3 regions of the Planococcus notacanthi genome follow, and region 3 is predicted to be linked to each of the others. Evidence: riboswitches for the same ligand, from Rfam matches in the RefSeq annotation. Region 3 holds a riboswitch; each other region holds the start of a gene.
The links. A riboswitch is a leader RNA that binds a small molecule or an ion and turns the genes downstream of it on or off. The one in region 3 is predicted to bind lysine.
Positions count from the first base shown of each region.

Region 1: linked by a shared signal. The riboswitch ahead of QMA01_RS16155 (Na+/H+ antiporter NhaC family protein) and the one ahead of dapA (4-hydroxy-tetrahydrodipicolinate synthase) in region 3 are both predicted to bind lysine.
Region 2: linked by a shared signal. The riboswitch ahead of QMA01_RS06670 (aspartate kinase) and the one ahead of dapA (4-hydroxy-tetrahydrodipicolinate synthase) in region 3 are both predicted to bind lysine.

Region 1 is NZ_JASDCQ010000005.1:144,215-151,565, forward strand. Features, by position in the region: gene QMA01_RS16140 (DUF72 domain-containing protein) at 108-968, shown strand; gene QMA01_RS16145 (sulfite exporter TauE/SafE family protein) at 968-1,795, shown strand; gene QMA01_RS16150 (bifunctional metallophosphatase/5'-nucleotidase) at 1,808-3,151, shown strand; lysine riboswitch at 3,223-3,405, shown strand; gene QMA01_RS16155 (Na+/H+ antiporter NhaC family protein) at 3,514-5,088, shown strand; gene QMA01_RS16160 (sodium-dependent transporter) at 5,285-6,805, shown strand; gene QMA01_RS16165 (methionine/alanine import family NSS transporter small subunit) at 6,821-6,952, shown strand; gene lipA (lipoyl synthase) at 7,096-7,351, shown strand, end outside.
Region 2 is NZ_JASDCQ010000001.1:1,357,706-1,365,056, forward strand. Features, by position in the region: gene sdhA (succinate dehydrogenase flavoprotein subunit) at 1-1,595, opposite strand, end outside; gene QMA01_RS06665 (succinate dehydrogenase cytochrome b558 subunit) at 1,641-2,255, opposite strand; gene QMA01_RS06670 (aspartate kinase) at 2,634-3,872, opposite strand; lysine riboswitch at 4,013-4,188, opposite strand; gene uvrC (excinuclease ABC subunit UvrC) at 4,226-6,022, opposite strand; gene trxA (thioredoxin) at 6,077-6,391, opposite strand; gene QMA01_RS06685 (electron transfer flavoprotein subunit alpha/FixB family protein) at 6,549-7,351, opposite strand, start outside.
Region 3 is NZ_JASDCQ010000002.1:377,425-384,775, reverse strand. Features, by position in the region: gene QMA01_RS09425 (efflux RND transporter permease subunit) at 1-102, opposite strand, end outside; gene QMA01_RS09420 (hypothetical protein) at 202-450, opposite strand; gene QMA01_RS09415 (TraB/GumN family protein) at 565-1,731, opposite strand; gene ypfJ (KPN_02809 family neutral zinc metallopeptidase) at 1,863-2,708, opposite strand; gene QMA01_RS09405 (SAM-dependent methyltransferase) at 2,766-3,377, opposite strand; lysine riboswitch at 3,484-3,662, shown strand; gene dapA (4-hydroxy-tetrahydrodipicolinate synthase) at 3,790-4,680, shown strand; gene QMA01_RS09395 (STAS domain-containing protein) at 4,726-5,565, opposite strand; gene QMA01_RS09390 (GGDEF domain-containing protein) at 5,686-6,624, opposite strand; gene QMA01_RS09385 (alpha/beta fold hydrolase) at 6,637-7,351, opposite strand, start outside.

The sequences.
Region 1 (7,351 bases), on a different contig from region 3:
ATAGATTCCCTCAGTTCTGCTTAATCTATCGGCAGAAATCTATTATAAAGACGCTGGTTTTTTTCTATGCTATCATAAAATAATAACGAAAAAATGGAGGCGGGACAATGATCTATGTAGGTTTGACGGGTTGGGGAGACCATCCGGATGTCTATAGCCCAGGCTCAAAGAAAACAGAAAAATTGATTGATTACAGTGCACATTTTCCAATCGTTGAATTGGATTCCTCTTTCTATGCTGTACAGCCCGAGCGGAATATCCGCAAGTGGATTGAGGAAACTCCTGATCAATTTCAGTTTGTGGTAAAAGCTTATCAGGGCATGACCGGCCACCAGCGGGGAGAGAATCCATTTGAAACGCGCGATGAGATGTTTGATGCATTCAGCAAATCCATTCGTCCATTGAAAGAAGCCGGTAAACTGGCGATGGTGCTGTTGCAGTTTCCGCCATGGTTTGACTGCCAAAAAGAAAATGTCGACCAGCTTCGTGAAATAACGGAGCGACTGAAGGAATTTGATATGGCTATCGAGTTCCGCCACCAATCCTGGTATGCTGAAGGGATGAGCGAAAAGACATTGGAGTTTCTGCGAGAAAACCATCTGATCCATTCAGTCTGTGATGAACCACAGGCAGGGGATGGTTCCATTCCCCTTGTTCCAGTGTCTACACGTCAAGACAAAGTCTTGCTGCGTCTTCACGGCCGTAATGTGCACGGCTGGCTCAATCCGGGGCACGGCCAAAAATGGCGTGAAGTACGCTATCTCTATGATTACAATCAAAAAGAATTAGAAGAAATAAGCCGCGCCGTAAAGGCTTTATCCGACACCACAGAAAATGTTTATGTCATCTTCAATAATAATTCGGGAGGTCATGCGGCAGGCGACGCCAAACAGTTTCAGGAAATGAATGGTTTGGCATTTGAAGGCCTTTCGCCGAAACAAATGGATCTGTTTGAAGGTGAATTTTGATGGTTTTTATCGTCATGGCGCTTGTCGGAATCGTTTCCGGTATCGTAGGCGCTTTGATTGGTTTAGGGGGAGGCGTCATTCTGGTTCCGGCACTATTATTTCTTGGAACAGGCTTTGCTTTTTTCCCTGAATTATCTCCTCAACAAATTGTTGGCTTATCCGTTATTATGATGATTTTCACTGGTCTGTCTTCAACCTTGGCTTATATGAAAGTCGGAACGGTCGATTACAAAAGTGGTATCATTTTCTTTGCGGGCAGTGCGCCGGGAACGGTAATCGGTGCTTTTGTCAATAAAAACCTGGATCTTCCTTCATTCAATCTTTATTTCGGCATTCTTTTGGTCCTGCTCTCTTTGCTTTTATTGATTAGAGATCATTTAAAGGAAGTCCATTGGTTTGTTGATAACGGCCGCCAGACGACTTTTATAGATAAGCAGCAGAAAGAATATATATATGGTTACCCTATTTGGTTTGCTTTGCTGCTGACCTTTTTTGTGGGGTTTGCTTCAGGGCTTTTCGGAATCGGTGGAGGATCCATCATTGTCCCTGCCATGATTCTATTGTTTTTGTTTCCGCCTCATGTGGCGATCGGAACATCGATGTTCATGGTCTTTTTATCAGCCATCATCAATTCCATCACTCACATCTCATTGGGGCATGTGCCATGGATCTACACAGCGGCAGTAGTCCCAGGTGCATACATTGGTGCGAAACTCGGAGCTCGGCTAAACAAACACCTTAACTCCGAAACGTTGGTCATTATTTTACGTCTAGTGCTCCTGGTTCTGGGGCTTCGATCGATTTACGAAGGAATATTTAGTTCTTAAAGAGGTGTTTTCATGAGCGAAACCATTCATATTTACCATACCAATGATTTGCATAGCCATTTCAAGAATTGGCCGCGCATCAAGTCTTTTCTCGCTGAGCGGAAAAGCTGGCATGAAGAGGCTGGCGATGTTTGTTTGATTCTGGATATTGGTGACCACGTTGATCGCTCGCATCCGTATACGGAAGGAACAGCTGGCCAGGGTAATGTGCTTTTGCTTAACGAAGTGCATTACGATGCCGTTACTATCGGCAATAATGAAGGCATCACCTTGTCCAAGGACGAACTCAATAATTTATATGTTGAAGCGGATTTTGAGGTAGTGGTATCGAATTTATTTGACTTGCAAGGGCGCCGGCCGGATTGGGCAAAGCCTTTCCACGTTATTCATACAAAAAATGGCACACGCATCGGACTGGTGGGAGCGACTGCAGAATTCACCCCCTTTTATCAGAAACTTGGCTGGAAGATCACCGATGCAAAACAATCGATTATAGAAGCAGTAAAGGAAATTGAAAACGAAGTGGATCTAATCGTCTGCCTGTCTCATCTTGGTGTTAAGGAAGATGAATTATTAGCCGAGCTTTGTCCACAGATCCACCTTATTTTAGGTGCTCATACCCATCATATTTTTCATGACGGGAAGTGGCAAGGAAATACGCTGATGGGGGCTGCTGGTAAGTTTGGTTTTTATATCGGCCATGTCACTGTAGAGGAGCAGTTTGAGAAATCTTCTGCACAACTGATCGAGACTTCCCAACTAAGAAAAGTGGAGGAAGGATTTGATGAATTCCTGGTCGAGCAGGGAAAACTGCAATTGGGGGAACTGGTCTTCCACAGCACGAAAAGCTTAAAAGCAGAGTGGTTTAAAGACTCCGAGATGGGTCTATTATTCGGACAGGCATTGATCGAATTTACGGAAGCAGACTGTGCGCTTTTTAATGCTGGAATTTTTATGCAAGATATGCCGAAAGGTGCTCTGACTCGCTATGATTTCCATAAAATGCTGCCACATCCGATCAATCCGTGTCTTGTCGAACTGAGTGGAGCGGAGTTGAAAGAAATCTACCTGCAATCGCTGAATGCGGAATGGCCACAGCTTGAATTAAAAGGAATGGGATTCCGTGGTGTGGTTTTTGGGAAGATGCTTCATATGAATATGGAGATAACTGATCACCATTTTTATATCAATGGACAGCTGGCGATGCATGACCAAATCTATAAACTGGTGACGTTGGATATGTTGACATTCGGTTATTTTTTCCCGAGTTTAAAGAGAGCGCCTAAAACGTATTTCATGCCTGAGTTCCTGCGGGATGTTTTCAGTCAGTATTTTCACAGCAAAGCCCTTAAGTAGAAGGAATGTTCAGACTAAAAAGGCATTTGATTTTGTCAGTATTTTGGGCTATGCTAACAAAGAAATATATATTGGTGGGTAGAGGCTGCAGAGCTGATCAGTAGGATGTGCGAGTTTGACCGCGTTGACCGCATCTGAAAGGAAGTTTTGCCGAAATCGATTTTCTGGGGTCTCCGGAAATTGGATTGGGATCATTCTGAACAAGAATGATACTGTCATTTAGGCGGAAGCGTAAATGGAGGGCTACAGGGTTGTTTGATGTGTATCGCACAGACGAATTGTAGAAGGCTGACTGATCCAACTGGAGAGGTCGGCCTTTTTTGTCTCATTTTTCACCCATCAAAAAATAAGGAGGAGTTTTCATGGAGAATACGATTTTTTCGATTTTGCCGCCGATTATTGCAATCGTTATGGTGTTATTGACACGCCGTGTCCTGTTGTCACTGGGGACAGGTATTGTCGCGGCAGCCGTAATTTTGACTTGGTTTGCACCAATTGATGCTTTACAGGAGCTTGTCAAATCATTTACGATCATTTTTTGGGACGAAGGCTTTAACGCTTATAATGTCTTTATCATTCTTTTTCTTTTATTGCTTGGCATCATCACCGCATTCGTCAGCTTATCCGGCGGCAGCCATGCCTTTGCTGAGTGGGCTTCGACACGCATCAAGTCAAGAAGAGGCGCAAAAGTCCTTACAGTGGTTTTAGGCATCGTCATCTTTATCGATGATTATTTCAATGCTTTGGCTGTCGGACAGGTTGCACGCCCAATCACCGACCGCTACAAAGTTTCACGTGCGAAACTTGCCTATTTCATCGATTCGACTGCAGCGCCAGTTTGTGTAATCTCGCCAGTTTCAAGTTGGGGAGCTGCAATCATAGGGATTGTTGCTACGATCTTGGCTGGCCAGACTTTTGTGGAATATTCCGCTTTAGAAGCCTTCCTGTGGATGGCACCGATGAATTTCTATGTAGTTGCTTCGTTGGCGATTGTTTTCTTTGTAGCTATCCGGGATGTGGATTTCGGGGAAATGAAGAAACACGAAGTGCTGGCAATTACAAAGGGACAGCTTTTTGACCCTAAGAAAACCATACCGGGTGAAATGAAAGAAGAGTTCCCTTCGCATTCTTATGGACATGTAAGAGACCTATTGCTTCCAATTCTATTGTTGATTGTCGGTACTGTAGGCGCGATGATCTGGACGGGTTATCAGAATGCTGGACATGTTTTCGATATTTGGTTGATTTTTGAAAATACCGATGTTCCCGCTTCCCTGTTAGCAGGCGGAATTTTGGGTGCATTGACGTCGATCATTCTATATGTTCTGCAGATGAAAAAGAACGAAACAGCTACTGTTGGATGGATTGGAAAAGGCATCTGGGCTGGCCTTAAATCAATGATAGGAGCCGTACTCATTTTAGTCTTTGCCTGGTCTTTGACTTCTTTGATCGGTTCTCTTGAAACTGGCGCTTATCTAGCGGGTGTGGTTTCTGATGGCAATATTCCAACTTCAATTCTCCCAGTCTTATTATTTGTTCTCGCAGGAATCATGGCTTTCTCAACAGGAACTTCATGGGGTTCATTCGGCATCCTGTTGCCGATTGCTGGAACCATTATGATTGAAGCGGAACCTTCGCTGCTGCTGCCGGCGCTATCCGCAGTCTTGGCGGGAGCTGTGTTTGGAGATCATTGTTCACCTATTTCCGATACGACGATTTTGTCTTCAACTGGAGCGGGGAGCAATCACATGGACCATGTCTTAACGCAGATACCGTATGCATTAACAGCTGCAGTCATTGCTGCAATAGGGTATATTGTCATAGGTTTGACCGGTTCTTTGCTGCTGTCATTAGGAACAGTGGCTTTGGTGCTGGCAGTGTTATTCATTGTCTGGTCACGACGGACAACTATTATTGAAAAACAACAAAATGCTTAAGTAAAAGAAGGCAGAGAAGCTTATTCTCTGCCTTTTTACTTTTGCTGCAATAGTTTTTTTAGAAAATATTTTGATTTCATCTTTACATTAAAGGAGCCTCTCGGTATACTATTTCTAGATTAACTAATAATCTGAAAATAATCAAAATTCCTATTTTTATGTAAATAAAATGGGAGAAAACAAAGGGGGAAGAGAGATGGAACGTTCGCAATGGGGTACACGTGCCGGCTTTATCATGGCTGCCGTCGGCTCTGCAGTAGGTCTTGGGAACATATGGCGTTTTCCGTATGTTGCGTATGAAAATGGCGGGGGTGCATTTTTCATACCGTATCTATTTGCATTGTTGACTGCAGGGATACCGATTCTTATACTTGAATTTACCATTGGCCATAAGTATCGCGGGTCAGCACCGTTGTCATTCTTTAGAATGGGCGGCAAGAAGTTGGAATGGATGGGATGGTGGGCTGTCTTTGTGTCCTTTATCATATCTGTATATTATGCTGTAATCATCGCCTGGGCAATGCGCTATACTATATTTTCTTTCAATCAGGCATGGGGTACGGATACACAAGATTTCCTGTTCAATGATTTTTTACAGCTGACAGTTCAACCGGGACAGACCGGCGGAATTGTCTGGGGTGTATTCATTCCATTGGCATTGGTGTGGATCATTACATTGGGGATTCTGCTGGCAGGTGTTAAAAAAGGAATTGAACTGGCCAACCGGATTTTCATTCCGACATTGGTGGTCATTTTCCTTGCTGTTGTAATTCGAGCGGTCACATTGGATGGCGCATTGACAGGATTGGAAGCCTTCTTCCAACCAGATTTTGATGCCATACTGAATCCGACGGTTTGGGTAGCGGCCTATGGGCATATTTTCTTCAGTTTATCAGTAGCATTCGCTATCATGATCACATACTCAAGTTATCTTCCGAAAAAATCAGATATCACAAATAATGCATTTATCACAGGATTCGCCAACTCTGCTTTTGAATTATTAGCAGGGATTGGAATATTTGCAGCTCTTGGATTTATGGCTGCTCAGCAGGGCGTCGCTGTAGGTGATGTCGCAACTGCAGGCGTCGGTCTTGCTTTTGTGGTTTTTCCACAGATCATCAATGAGTTTCCAGGATTCAATGGCTTGTTCGGGACTCTGTTCTTCTTGTCTCTGACACTTGCGGGTTTGACTTCATTAATATCAATTACTGAAACTTATGTCGCTGGATTCTCTGAGAAATTTGGAATTTCCCGTAACAAAGCGGTGTTATTCGGAGGCGGACTTGCTGCTTTGATTTCGATTCTGTTTGCGACACAAGGTGGATTGTACTTCCTGGATCTGGCAGATTACTTCATTAACCAATTTGGGGTTGCAGCAATCGGATTAGTGGAAGTTGTGCTGGTTGTTTGGGTCTTCCGCAAAGCGGATCTTCTCAAAGGCCATGCCAACGAAATCTCGGATATCCGACTTGGCGCCTGGTGGAAATTCAGCTTAGGAATCATTACGCCAATCGTTCTGGGTTATATGATGTTTGGACTTTTGAAACTGAATATCCTGAAAGAGTTTGAAACGGAAACCGGAAATTACGAAGGATATTCCGATATGTTCACCTTAGCAGGTGGTGTGGCTGTTGCTGCAGCTGCATTGATCTTTGGAATCCTCTTCTCTATCGGTAAATGGCATAAAGAACAAGGCGAATATGACGAGCGCAATTAAAAGGGGGAGCTTCATATGACAGTAAGTTCGATTGTCGTCATGATTATTGGGATGGTCATCATTTGGGGTGGCTTAGCTGCTAGCATCATTCATGCAGTTAGAAGCAGCAAAAAGAATAAAGCAAGAGATGCTGCAAATAACGTTTAATTTAAAGGCCCGGAAACTCCTAGTTTCCGGGTTTCTTTATGCTTTCATGGCAGTAGGTGAGCTTGTGAGGAACATGCCTTTATGATACATTTGGAATAGAATCGGATTCCATCCATAAATCAGATAGATAGGGGACGATGTGCGTGTCAACAAAGCAGGAACATCTTAGAAAGCCCGATTGGTTAAAGATTAAACTCAATACCAATGAAAACTATACCGATTTGAAGAAAATGATGCGAGAAAATAACTTGAACACAGTCTGTGAAGAAGCAAGGTGTCCGAATATCCATGAATGCTGGGGAACGCGGAGAACCGCTACGTTCATGATCCTCGGTGCCGTCTGTACAAGAGCATGCCGTTTTTGTGCAGTGAAAACCGGGTTGCCGAATGAGTTGGATC
Region 2 (7,351 bases), on a different contig from region 3:
TGAGCTCCGCGGCTTTCGTTACGGTTAAGCGCTCCGATTGTGATCACTCGTGCTAAATGTAGCATATTTCGCAACTGGCGTGTAAACATTGCGCCTTGGTTGCTCCAAAGCTGTGTATCAGTAATATTGATATGGTTGAAACGTTCAAGCAGTTCCTGGAGTTTTTCATCCGTCTTCTGCAAACGATCATTGTAGCGTACTACTGTTACATTGTCCGTCATCCATTCGCCAAGCTCTTTGTGGAGGACATAAGCGTTTTCTGTGCCGTTCAATGCAAGGATTTCTTCCCATTTGCGCTGCTCTTCTGCTTCGTATTTTTCATAAATAGCCGAAGGAAGATCTTCTGCCAACACATCAAGGCCATTTACATATTCAATAGCGTTTGGTCCTGCGACCATACCGCCGTAAATCGCTGAAAGCAATGAGTTCGCACCTAGACGGTTACCGCCGTGTTGAGAATAATCACATTCACCCGCTGCCAAAACGCCAGGGATGCTTGTCATTTGGTGGTCATCGACCCATAATCCACCCATTGAATAATGGACAGCCGGGAAGATTTTCATTGGTACTTTGCGAGGGTCATCACCAGTGAATTTCTCGTAGATCTCAATGATGCCGCCTAGTTTGATATCAAGCTCTTTAGGATCTTTGTGTGAAAGATCCAGGTAGACCATGTTCTCGCCATTAATGCCGAGTTTTTGGTTGACGCAGACATCGAAGATTTCACGTGTTGCAATATCACGTGGAACCAGGTTTCCGTAAGCTGGATATTTTTCTTCAAGGAAATACCAAGGCTTGCCGTCCTTGTATGTCCAAATACGTCCGCCTTCCCCACGAGCTGATTCTGACATTAAGCGCAGTTTATCGTCTCCTGGAATCGCTGTCGGGTGAATTTGGATAAATTCGCCGTTTGCGTAGTATGCACCTTGCTGATAGACGATAGAAGCCGCTGAACCTGTATTGATGACAGAGTTCGTCGATTTCCCGAAAATGATCCCCGGTCCGCCAGTTGCCATGATGATAGCATCTGCACGGAACGATTTGATTTCCATAGTCGTCATATTTTGAGCTGTGATCCCTTTGCCGACGCCTTGCTCGTCAAGAACAAGACCCAGGAATTCCCAGCCTTCGTATTTCGTGATCAGTCCGCTCACTTCGTAGCGGCGAACTTGCTCGTCCAATGCGTATAGCAATTGCTGGCCAGTTGTTGCACCGGCAAATGCTGTTCTGTGGTACATCGTTCCACCAAAGCGGCGGAAGTCCAAAAGGCCTTCCGGCGTACGGTTGAACATAACGCCCATGCGGTCAAACATCCGGATAATTCCAGGTGCTGCATCCGCCATTGCTTTTACGGGACGCTGATTCGCAAGGAAGTCGCCTCCGTATACAGTATCATCAAAGTGAATATCCGGGGAATCCCCTTCACCTTTTGTATTAACCGCTCCGTTGATCCCGCCTTGCGCACATACTGAGTGGGACCGTTTAACGGGAACGATTGAAAATAAATCGACGGAAGAACCTGCTTCTGCAACTTTAATTGCTGCCATTAGGCCAGCTAGGCCGCCACCGACGATCGTAATTTTGCCCTTCGCCATGTTAGTATTCACTCCTCTTTTAGTTCACCAATGATTGAAACATTCTTAAACGAATGCAAACAATGCTCTGATACCAATGATCGATAATACAATAAATACTAGAAGTGTGAAATATGTTGCATTTCGTTGAGATGCTTCGGATTGTGTGATTCCCCATGTAACAAGGAAAGACCAAAGTCCGTTTGATAAATGGAAGACTGCAGCCAAGACACCGACGATGTAGAATGCCAGCATGAACGGGTTGCTTAAAATGTTTTCCATCATGTTGAAATCAGCTGCAGCAGCTGCTCCGATTGCAACTTGGAATCTTGTTTCAAATACGTGCCAAGCGATGAAGACTACAAGGAAGACACCTGTATAGCGCTGTGCAACGAACAGAATGTTGCGCAAATAGCTATAATGGCCAGGATTGTTCTTCGAAGTAAACGCTATGTATAGGCCATAAAACGCATGATACAAGATTGGTAAATAGATGACAAAAATCTCCAGGAAAATGACGAATGGAAGATTAGCCATAAATTCGGATGCTTTATTGAATGACTCCACACCCTGAGTTGCAAAATGGTTGACGATTAAGTGCTGCGTTAAGAATAAACCGATAGGAATGATCCCCAACAATGAGTGCAGCCTGCGCATTAAAAATTCACGATTGTTATCCAAAATTTTACCCCCCTCAAAACATTGATTGGCAGCGTCCAGAGCAAACGAAAAATTGACGAAAGCACCTGAAGCCGCAACACCATCATGATACAAGAATATGACATATTTATTGTACTCCCCCCCTCTGAGAGCGTCAAGGCAACGAATCCCTTTTAAACAGATAGTTATTACATTAAAAAGGGGGACTTCACGCCGCATAAGGGGGAAAACCTATGTGAATGTAACCGTTTTATTAGATTTATGCGAAAAAGCGATTCTCTAATTGAGAATCGCTTTTTCAGCTGTTTCTGCTGTATTCCACTGTTGTCGGGATTATCGCAGCATTGCTATTGAGAATTTGAACATTTTGTGAATATTTTCACGTACACCGTTTTTAATTCAAGATATGTCTTGATGCACCTGAAGTTCTGAAAGTCCATAGGCCTCGTGCAAAGCATTTGCCGATTTCTTCATATCCGTTTCCGGCACTACCACTGAAATTTTGATCTCAGATGTGCTGACCATCTTCACTGGGATGTCTTGACTTCTCAAAATATCAAACATCCGTGCAGCCACCCCTGGATTTGATACCATGCCTGACCCGACAATGGAGACTTTCGATAGGCCGATTTCCACATTCATGGAAAGAAAGCCAATTTCACTTTGAGCTTCAGTCAACACGCGGCGTGTTTCTTCCAAGCTTTCCTGGCTGATGGAAAACGATACCGAAGGAGGAAATTCATCACTGATGCTTTGAACAATAATATCAACGTCGATCTGATTTTCTGCCAACTTGGTAAAAATATTTGCCAGCGATCCGTTAAACGGTTTTTTGTAAATGACAGTTACACGCGCTACCCCAGGTTCGAACGCTACACCTCTGACGATTAAGTTTTTTTCCACAGTGATCACCTCTTGTATGATTGTGCCAGGCTCGTCTGAATAACTTGCTCTGACCGATAATGGTACGCGATTGTTTTTTGCGAATTCAACTGCACGCGGGTGTAGCACACCTGCTCCCAGATTAGCGAGTTCGAGCATTTCGTCATATGAAATCTGTTCCAGCTTCCGTGCACCTGTTACAAAACGTGGATCGGAAGTGTAGACACCGTCGACATCGGTATAGATTTCGCATTTTTCAGCTCCGAGCGCTGCCGCAAGTGCGACTGCGGTCGTATCGGAACCTCCCCGGCCAAGGGTGGTGATGTTACCGATTTTATCTACCCCTTGGAATCCAGCCACTACACATAAATAACCATTGTCAAGCACGCGTTCAAGCCGTTCCGTGTGAATTTGTTCAATCCGGGCATTTCGCGGAACAGACTCTGTTTCAATTCCGGCTTGCCACCCCGTAAACGATAGCGCTTCATGGCCAAGCTTCTTAAAGGCCATAGCCAGTAACGAGATGGTAATCTGCTCGCCTGTAGCCAATAGCATATCCATTTCCCGTTTCGGCGGCTCAGCTGAGATTTCCCCTGCTAACCCAAGCAGCGTATCTGTTGTCTTGCCCATTGCCGAAACCACAATGACTACGCGTTTTCCTTTTTCTTTTTCTCGAATGGCTCTTTCTGCCACTCCAATGATTTTCTCAGGTGTAGCAACAGACGTGCCTCCAAATTTCATGACGATCGTTTCCATTCCATCCACTCCCACATTTAGTATGTGGCCCTCAACATGCCTAGCCAGGAAACAGCATAACTCCCGGGCAAAGACACAAAAAGAGGCAGCTCACCGCAACCGCGGCAAACTACCTCTTTTATCATGTACGAAAAACGTCCATGTGAGATAGCCCTCCAGAGATTGACTCTGACAGCTCTGCACTTCTTAAATGCAGAACCAGCATGCGAAACAGCAGTAAATACGCACACTTCGGCGACCGCCCCTTTCAACATTCTTCACGGATTCTGCAAATCTCCAAATGCTTACTATTGACGTTCGCGCCTCTATCATCACTTTTCCAAGTGATTCAATTATGGTCTTACGATAACATGTTATGAATCGCTTGGCAATGTCTCCTCAGCAAAATGCTGATTGATGGATGTCGCCAAAGCTAACGGGATTCCCGCTTGTTGAATATCTTCTATAGAAGCTTCTTTTATTTTTTTGACGGAACCGAAATGCTTCAGCAATTGCTGTTTGCGTTTCGGGCCAACTCCTTCAAGGCCATCCAAAGCGGACTGGATCGAATTCTTGCCGCGCAGCTGCCGGTGGAACGTGATAACGAAACGGTGGACTTCATCTTGAATGCGCTGCATCAAGTAAAATGCTTCGCTGGTCCGTTTCAACGGAACCACTTCAGGAGGTGAACCATAGAGCAATTGGGACGTTTGGTGCTTGGCGTCTTTTGCCAAACCGGCAATCGGAATCGACAAGCCGAGTTCATCTTCCAGAATTTCACGGGCTGATTCCATTTGTCCCTTGCCGCCATCAATGACAATCAAATCCGGCAAAGGCAATCCATCTTTCAAGACCCGTGAATAGCGCCGGCGGATCACTTCACGCATCGCTGCATAATCATCGGGCTTGGAAGCGTTTCGCGTTTTGTATTTCCGGTAATCTTTTTTAGAAGGCTTGCCGTCAATGAACGTAATCATTGCAGACACCGCATCGGCACCTTGAATATGCGAGTTGTCGAACGCTTCGATGCGCAAAGGCGTTTCAATGTTCATTGCTTCACCTAAATCTACGCATGCACCGACTGTCCGTTCTTCCTGGCGCTCCAATAGCTGAAATTTCTCTTTAATGGCAATCTCGGCATTTTTCTTCGCCAACGCCACCAAATCTTTTTTCTTGCCGCGCTGCGGAACGAGCACCCGGACTCCGAGCCATTCTTTCAGCATATCCGGATCGTCCGCTTCCGGAAGCAGAATTTCATTGGGCTTAACATGGTTCGGTTTTTCGTAAAACTGGCCAAGATAAGTCAAAAATTCTTCTTCCGGGTCCCGGTAAAGCGGGAAAAGCGAAACATCCCGTTCAATCAATTTGCCTTGGCGCACAAAAAAGACCTGCACACACATCCAGCCTTTATCGACCGCATAAGCAAATACATCGCGATTGGTGAAATCATTCATCGCCATTTTCTGTTTTTCCATAACGGTTTCAATCATCGAAATTTGGTCACGGTATTCCTTGGCCCGCTCAAATTCCAGATTTTCTGCCGCTTCAGACATTTTCTCGACCAATTCCTGTTTGACTTCACGAAAACCGCCATTTAGAAATTTGCTGATGCCGTCGATCATTTCCTGATAGGTTTCTTTTTCTACTGGCTTGACGCATGGCGCAAGACATTGCCCCAAATGATAATACAAACAAACCCGGTCCGGCATGGTATGGCATTTCCGCAATGGGTACAGGCGGTCCAGCAACTTTTTCGTCTCTGCCGCGGCATAAGCATTCGGATACGGACCGAAATACTTGCCTTTGTCTTTTTTGACATGTCTGGTCGTGATCAGCTTCGGATGGCGCTCACCGGTAATCTTTAAATACGGATAGCTTTTGTCATCTTTCAGCATGATGTTGTATTTCGGATCGTATTTCTTGATCAAATTCAATTCAAGAATCAGCGCTTCCTTATCGGAAGATGTCACGATGTATTCGAAATCCTCGATTTCATTGACCAAACGCTGGGTTTTTGCATCGTGGCTTCCCGTAAAGTAGGAGCGCACGCGATTTTTAAGAACTTTCGCCTTGCCGACATAAATGACGGTATTCTGGCGGTCCTTCATCAAATAACAGCCTGGTTGATCAGGCAATATTGCTAATTTATGCTGAATCAATTCGTTAGCCATCTTTTATCTCACCCTATTAAAAAACCGGGCACCATCACTGGACCCGGTTAAGAATTATGCGTGTTTTTCAACCAATTCAGCCAATGCTTCTTTTGGTCTGAAACCAACTACTTTATCTACTGTCTCTCCGTCTTTCATCAATAGCAAAGTCGGAATTGACATGATGCCGTAGTTTCCAGCTGTTTCCTGGTTTTGATCCACATCAACTTTTACGATTTTAACTTTATCGCTCATTTCAGCGTCTAACTCTTCCAGCACTGGAGCAATCATTTTACATGGTCCGCACCAAGTTGCCCAAAAATCTACTAAAACGAGTCCTTCTGATACTTCTTGTGAAAAGTTCTGATCTGTACCGTGTACGATTGCCATGAATAATTCCTCCTTATGATTAAAACCAAACTATATACAGAGTATAGCATGCGTTAAAAACAACAGCTATTTATTTGCCTACTCTTCCATTACCCGTCAATTGGGTGCGTTAAACAGAAAATGGCGGCGAGTCTTGTAGACCCGCCGCCATCCAAAATTACATTACTTTCTTGAATTCTTCTGTCAGCATCGGGATGACTTCAAACAAGTCTCCGACAATGCCGTAATCTGCTACTTTGAAAATATTCGCTTCTGGATCTTTGTTGATCGCCACGATCACTTTCGAGTTGGACATACCCGCCATGTGCTGAATCGCTCCGGAAATGCCGGCTGCAATATACAGGTCCGGTGTAACCACTTTCCCTGTCTGTCCGATTTGAAGCGAGTAATCGCAATAATCTGCGTCACATGCGCCACGGGACGCGCCAACAGCGCCGCCTAGAAGATTCGCCAATTCCTGCAATGGCTCAAATCCTTCAGCACTCTTCACGCCACGGCCACCGGCGATGATGACTTTCGCTTCCGAAAGATCGACACCTTCAGAAGATTTGCGGACAACGTTTTTAATGATGGTGCGAAGGTTCGTGATATCTACAGACAATGAACTAACTTCGCCTGTACGCTCCTGGCGTTCAAGTGGTGCAATGTTGTTCGAACGCACTGTGATAAAGTCGATGCCTTCTTTCAGCTTCACTTTTTCAAATGCTTTACCAGAGAAGATCGGGCGGATAAAGACAGCTTCATCGCCTTCGCCTTCAATATCCGTTACGTCCGAAATCAATCCAGCCTGCAACTTGGAAGCGATTTTCGGTGCCAGGTCTTTTCCGACTGCTGTGTGGCCAAAGACAAGGCCTTCCGGATTTTCCTGCTCAACGACTGCCATAAATGCTTGGCCATAGCCGTCAGATGTGTATGACTTCAAGTGCGGGTGTTCTACCGTTACGACACGGTCTGCTCCGT
Region 3 (7,351 bases):
AATTTCACGTTGCGGCAAAGTCAGAAACGTATATGCTCCTATAATGGAGAAAATCAAAATCAAAAAAATAAAAAGTTTGCTGCGTTCTAAAATATAGTTCATCAGCCAGGCTCCTCTGCGTTTTGTATAACTATTGTATAACTATGTATTTGAAAAGACCAGTAAAAAGCATAGAAAAACCGGACGAGTTTCCATCCGGTTCTACAAACTTTGTATTTTTTGCTGTTTCATTAAAAAAGCGGCGATCAACAAGACCAGCGGCAGCAAAATACATAAACGGAACCAGATTCCTTCTCCGCCCATAAAAATGAGCAACATGGGTGGAAGCAAGGCAATTCCGCTCCACGCTATGGCTTTCCAAGACTTTTTCCAGAGACCGACAATCACCAGCACAATCGACGCAATGACCAGAGACCACAATACAATCCCAACCAAAAAGAAGCTCACCACAACGCGCCTCCCTATCGTCATCAATCTCTCACTTAATCTATACCCAATTTCTCGAAATAAACATCCATATACAATAAAAAAAGACAGCCATAAAGGCTGTCTGAAAAATTCTACTTATAGATTCTGGAAAAATAACCGGATAACATCAAGTCCACCGATGACATTTCCCGCCGCAGTCCCCAAATTGGTCAGTACAACGACCAGCAGAACCCGCGTGACTTTATTATCCCAAAATCCTTTCAGAGTGAAAACATCTTTGGATAAGGTTTGAAAATCGCCGACATTCGGCCGGCGGACATAAGCTTGAGCTAATCCCGAAAACCAGCCGGCCGCCAGTAGTGGATGGAGTGCGCCAATTGGGCCACCCACAAACGCTGTCAAGATGGCAAATGGGTGTCCAAATGCAGCAGCGGCGCCGATTGCCCCAAGGCATGCCGTCCACAAAATCCAACTGACGGTCTGGTCGATTCCTGCTGCCGGGTTATTCATGAAGGTGATGGCAATCATCGCCACCAGCGCCAACGGAATGGTCCAGCCGATGACTTTTGGCCATTTTGATTTTGGAGGAACTTTCGATAATTCCGCCAAATCGTGTTCATTGTGGACTTCTTTTACAATCCCAGGAATATGGGCAGCACCAAGAACCGCCACAATTTTTTTACCCGGCGCTTCTTTGATCTTCTGCGCCAGATACTGGTCGCGTTCATCGATCAATGGCTCTTTCAGTTTAGGGAAAGACTGGGTGAAATCGTTCATGACTGCATTTAAGGTATCTTGTGACTTCATCTTCTCCAAGTCTTCTTCAGAGATGGTTTCTTTGCTGAAAATGCTGAAGAAAACCGAAGTTAATAGCTGGGCCTTGCCCATGAAGCCGATATTCCCCCAGATGCGTGAAAATGTTACTTGGATATTGCGGTCTGCCAGCACAAGTTCCGCTCCGGCTTCTTTAGCGGAAGCGATCCCCTGGATCATTTCCTGGCCAGGCTTGATGCCGAACTGATCTGCTAGGCGGTTCTGAAACGAGGAAATCGCCAAATTCATCAAGAGCAGACTGGCTTTCTTGTCTTTGATGACTTTGAAGATATCGGTCTCTTTCCACTTGCTGCCTTGCATGACCGATTCATAGCGCTGCGCATCCAATTCGATGCACACCGAATCAGGCTGCTCCGTTTCAATAACTTCTTTCACTTGCTCTGCACTCACTTTCGATACGTGTGCAGTCCCAATCAAAATCAATTCTTTTCCTTCATATTCTATGCGAGTAATATTATCTTGCGTCATGTTGTACTTCCTTTATAGAACTGAATTTCTTTCCATATACAAATGAAAAGACTGTCTATTCTTTATAATGGATTACAATAGCGAAAATATCAATGCCGCACCCTTGGATTTCCACTAAAAGAAGGTCCGGGTCATAAATCAGTGGCATTAAAAGTGTCGCCTTCTTTCAGGTTGCCGGCTTGGAAGCCTTTGTAGAACCAGCGCTTCCGTTGCTCTGAACTCCCATGGGTAAAGCTCTCCGGCACTACATAACCGCGTGAACGCTGCTGAATAGTATCATCCCCCACCGCACTCGCCGCTGTCAGCGCTTCCTCCAAGTCCCCTTCTTCCAAATAGCCCATGCCTTGCGCATGATGCGCCCAGACACCTGACAGATAATCCGCCTGCAACTCCAGGCGAACCTGTAATTTATTGTATTCTTCTTCACTCAATTGATTGCGCAGAGGCTGCACTTCTTCCATAACACCTAGCAAATTCTGGACATGGTGCCCAACTTCATGCGCCACTACATAAGCCATGGCAAAATCACCCGGCGCCTGGAACTGGGTCTGCAATTCATTGTAGAAACTCAAATCAATGTAGAGCTTGTAGTCGCCTGGGCAATAGAACGGTCCGACTGCTGCACCTGCCGTCCCGCAAGCGGATTCAACACTTCCGGTATACAGCACCAATGTCGGTTCCACATATTCCATGCCTTCCTCGGCAAAAACTTCTGTCCAAACTTCTTCGGTATCCGCGAGGACAACTGAAACGAATTCAGCCAATTCCTCTTCTTCCTGTGTTGCTTCATAAGGCTGGTTTGACGTTGTTCCACCTGAGCCTCCCAATTGGTCCAGGATGACACCCGGATCGCCACCTAAAAACGCTACAAGCAGCACAATCAGAATACCGCCGATTCCGCCGCCTGCCACCATTGCACCGCCTTTGCCTCTTCGGTCTTCTACATTTCTACTGGCTTTTCTGCCTTTCCACTCCATAGGACTCCCTCGTTTCAAAATGCTTTTTGTTTACCCATACCCGTTGCAACGCGTGTTCTAATCCACTTCATGCAAACGGTAGATTAAAAAACGTTCCCGGAGATCTTTATCGAAACCAGGCAGCTGAATTTCTTTTGCCAATTCAAAAACGGTACGTGTCTCCAAAAAATCACTGTAATCCTGTGAAGCAAAAAATAAGATCACCTCGATTGTCCTTGGACTTATCTCGGCAGACCGTATGATTTCATTGATAAATGCAATGAATATCTGGACAGAAAATGGATTAAAAAAATAAAATACAGTGTCCCGTGCCGTTATTGGGTAATCCTGTGCAAGGCAGTTATAGAACGTCACCTTCTGCTCAGCGTTTTTATGTTTTTTCACATATTGTCTTTTATTTTCAAGGGCCTTTGCATAAAATACGGGATTCATTTCGATTCCAGCTGTTTCTGATCCGAATACATGATGGGCATAAAAATTCAATCTCCCTTTGCCACAGCCCACATCCACCAGACGGCCACCGGGAGACAGGCTGTAGTTTTCGAACAACCTGTCCAGCAATTTGTAAGGAGTCGGCTCATAACGGTTGTGGTGAAGGGAATCCGTAAAGCCCCGCTGATTTCCACTGGTTGTGATATTCAACCGGCGGTCGTATTCCTGCTCTTTCATCCCAAATCACTCCTTCGGTATAAAATTTTACTCTGATGACCTTGCAATTAATAGTGGAATTTGTTATAGTACAGCTAATTCAATATTTCTTGCTCCAGCTTTTATGGAGTAGGATAGAGGCGCAAAAACCATCAGTACGCAAAACGAGGAGTATGAGCTCCGTTGACGTTTGCCGAAAGGGGGATTTGCCGAAGTGGCGGAAATCTCATGTTTCCGTGCGCTGGGTCTGCATTCAATAAATGCAGGACTGTCATATAGGGAACTATATGGAGGGCTATCTGATGCACAGGAACGATTGGTAAACATTGTTTCTACTGCAGCAACGAGTCCCTCGTTGCTGCTTTTTTGTTTATTCCTGACTAGGCCCCTCACCTCTAAGCTACGACAAAAATTAGAAAAGGGTGTGTTCTTTATGAATTTTGGCCAAGTAATTACAGCAATGGTGACGCCATTCGATCAACATGGAGACATTGATTTTCCGGCAACACAACAATTGATAGAGCATTTGATAGCAAACGGTTCAGACGGCCTGGTCGTCGCAGGGACAACCGGAGAATCTCCGACTTTAACGGCAGAGGAAAAAGTTGAATTGTTCCAGTTTACCGTCCATACAGTAGCCGGACGGATTCCAGTCATTGCAGGAACAGGTTCCAATAATACACGCGCTTCCATCTCCTTGACAAAACAAGCAGAAGAAACGGGCGTTGATGGCATCATGCTGGTCACACCATACTATAACAAACCTTCACAGGAAGGCATGTTCCAGCATTTCCAGGCGATTGCCGCGTCTACAAGCCTGCCGGTCATGCTCTACAATATTCCAGGACGCAGCGTGGTCAATCTATCTCCGGAAACGATCATTCGCCTGTCCAAGATCGACAATATCGTTTCTGTTAAAGAAGCGAGTGGAGACTTGGACGCAGCTGCAGAAATCATCGAAAAAACAGCGGATACATTTTCTGTTTACAGTGGAGACGATAGCTTAACAATTCCAATGCTGTCAATCGGCGGCACCGGCATTGTCTCAGTTTCCGCGCATATCATCGGCAACGATATGCAGGACATGATTACCAGCTTTAAAACAGGAGATGTAAAGACCGCGGCGGCTATCCACCGCAGATTATTGCCGACAATGAAAGCATTGTTCGCTGCGCCAAACCCGTCTCCGGTCAAAGCGGCACTTACGCTGACTGGTGTTCAAGTCGGCGGCGTGCGCTTGCCGATGATTCCATTGACCGAAGAAGAAACCATCACCTTGCGTAAGGCATTGCCTGACGTCCATTCCGAAGCCGTCACTAACTGATACAAGATAAAAAACGCTGAAGCCCAGAGCTTCAGCGTTTTTTCATCAATTGACTTTCATTTGTTCCAAAACCCGCTTCAAGCTGCCGCCGACCTCCAGCACTTTCAAGTCAACTCCGATCTCAGTTAACGTTGTAGCGATTTCGGGACGGATTCCGGTTAAAATCGAGCGGACACCAACCAATTTCAACGACTGGATGATTTTGAAGATTTGTTCAGCTACCATCGCATCCACGCGCACCACTCCTGATAAATCCACAATCAGCACGCTGATTTTCAACTGATTCGCGGCCAACAGTGTTTTCTCCAGAATATAATGGGCGCGGTCAATTTCAATATTCCCCACTAAAGGCAACACTGCGATGTGGTCACTGACCGGCACGACGGGGGCTGAAAGCTCCAGAAATTCCTTCCTGGCTGATTTCAGTTTCCGCTGGTACGATGCTGTATAGGCTTGTGTATATGAGTATGCCGCATGGTCCAACAAGGAATGGAAAAATTCCATGACATCAAAGAGAAGCTGCAGCTCCATCTTTTTGTGGACCGCTTCTGTCTTGATGACGGTTCCGATATGTTTGCGGTAAAGAGACGTTTCCGCCAACGCATCTTCCAGCGATCTTCCGGTTTCAAGAAAGAAGTTTCCCGTCTCTTCTCCCCACTCTTGAATATCTGCATAGACCTTTCGAACGTCGCAGCTATTGCTGATCGACTCTCCGATCAGTTCCACAAAATGGATCCGGGTCTTAGTGACAGTTTCGATAAAGGCTTTGTTCGTTTCAAGCTGTGCTGCCGGAACATTTTTCACCACTTCTTCATAGACCAATTGAGCAATTAATTCCTTATCCTCGCTTACCCGTCCACCCAACAATCGAATATCTTTTTCCATCGGAATCCCCCCAAAGACGAAGACATTTATATATGCCTATTATAGCCTTTGCTCCAAAGAATGTAAGGGTTTTATTTTATTGATTTAGCTGGATGGAAATTGGAGAGCCAAAGCAATTTTTTATTCGTCTCCAACCACACAATTTCTGCCCTTGGCTTTGGCTTTGTAAAGAAATTCGTCCGCCCGTGACAGCAAGCTATCCATTCCTTCTCCAGCCACATAAACCGCAGCACCGATGCTGACAGTGATAGGGACATGCAGCCAGTGGGCTGTTTCCATATGCTTGCATAATGCATTGCCCATGGCCAGGCCGTCCTTCAGTCCAGCGTTTGGCATGACCACCACGAATTCTTCACCGCCGAGCCGAGCCACGATATCAGCGGATCCGGTTTCCGCTTCCAAACGCCAGGCCAGTTCCTGCAAGACCGCGTCGCCCATCTGATGGCCATGTGAATCATTGACCTTCTTGAAATGGTCAATATCTATGACCAACAAGGCCACTTCCCGGCCAGTTTCAGCCTGAAGCAAGAGTTCTTCCAATTGTTCGGTCAGGTAACGGCGATTTTTCAATCCCGTCAACGGATCTGTTGTAGCCAGTTGCTGCAGTTTGAAATTAAGGTCCATCAATTCTTGCTGTTTGCATTCCACTTCATTCATTACTGTTTTCAGCTTTTCGTATGCTTCGGCCGTCTCACGGTTGACCTTTTCAGCATTGCGCTTTGCCAGCAGCAATTCCTTTTCATACTCCCCGCGGACACTCATTTGAATCAATGCACATTCGTAGGAGCCGTCGCGTTCTATCGTATTCATCAAGACAGGCAGGGAACCCGTCTCGCTTTTCAATGTCAAAAACATTTCGTTTACAGTGCCATGCATTTTGATGGAAGGAGTAAAGTAGGTCTGGAAGTAAACCCGTGAAGCGACTGTCAATAAATCATGCATGTGCTTCGGTTGTTGCGCACCTGTCATGAGCTGCAAGGTTTTATTCATTTCCACGATGCGCAATTCATGATCCAATATCAAATATCCACATGGCGCTCGATCAAGCTGCTGTTCCACTGTCTTCTCTCCCTACTCCGCCAAATAGGCCTTGATGTGTTTCACTGTTTCATCAGAATCGCTTAAATGCGGATTATGGCCAACTGCTTCCATCACAATCAGTCGGCTCCCCTGGATGTGGTCGTGGACATACTGCCCGACTTCCGCCGGTGCAATAGCGTCGAACTTGGTCTGAAGAATCAGCGTGGGTACAGCCACTTTATCCAATTGATCGCGAAGATCCGTAGTAAACGTCACTTCAGCAAATTGCCGCGCAATCATCGGATCATTCGAGCATAAAAGATGTTCAAAGTCTTCGGCGAGCTCAGGACGCTGCTCATTCTGCATGACGACCGGCGCCAAGTATTTAGCCCACTCCATATAATTGGTTTCCATCATATCCAATAATTCGTCAATGTCTGCCCGTTCAAACCCGCCATTATAGCCAGGCTCATTCATATAGTAAGGAGAAGGTCCGATCATGACCATTTTCTCCATCAATCCAGGTTGCTCAATTGACGCCAGCATACCGATCATGGCACTGACAGAATGGCCGACAAATAGGAATCCTTCCATCTCAAGTGATGCACAAACCTCCAAAAGATCCTGTTTGTAGCCATCCAAAGTGCTGTAACGCTCTTTGGAATACGCTGTCTTGTCACTGTTTCCAGCTCCTACATAATCAAAAGTGACGACCCGATAATCCTGTTCGAAATTGGTAATCGTATTATTCCACACTTGTTGATCA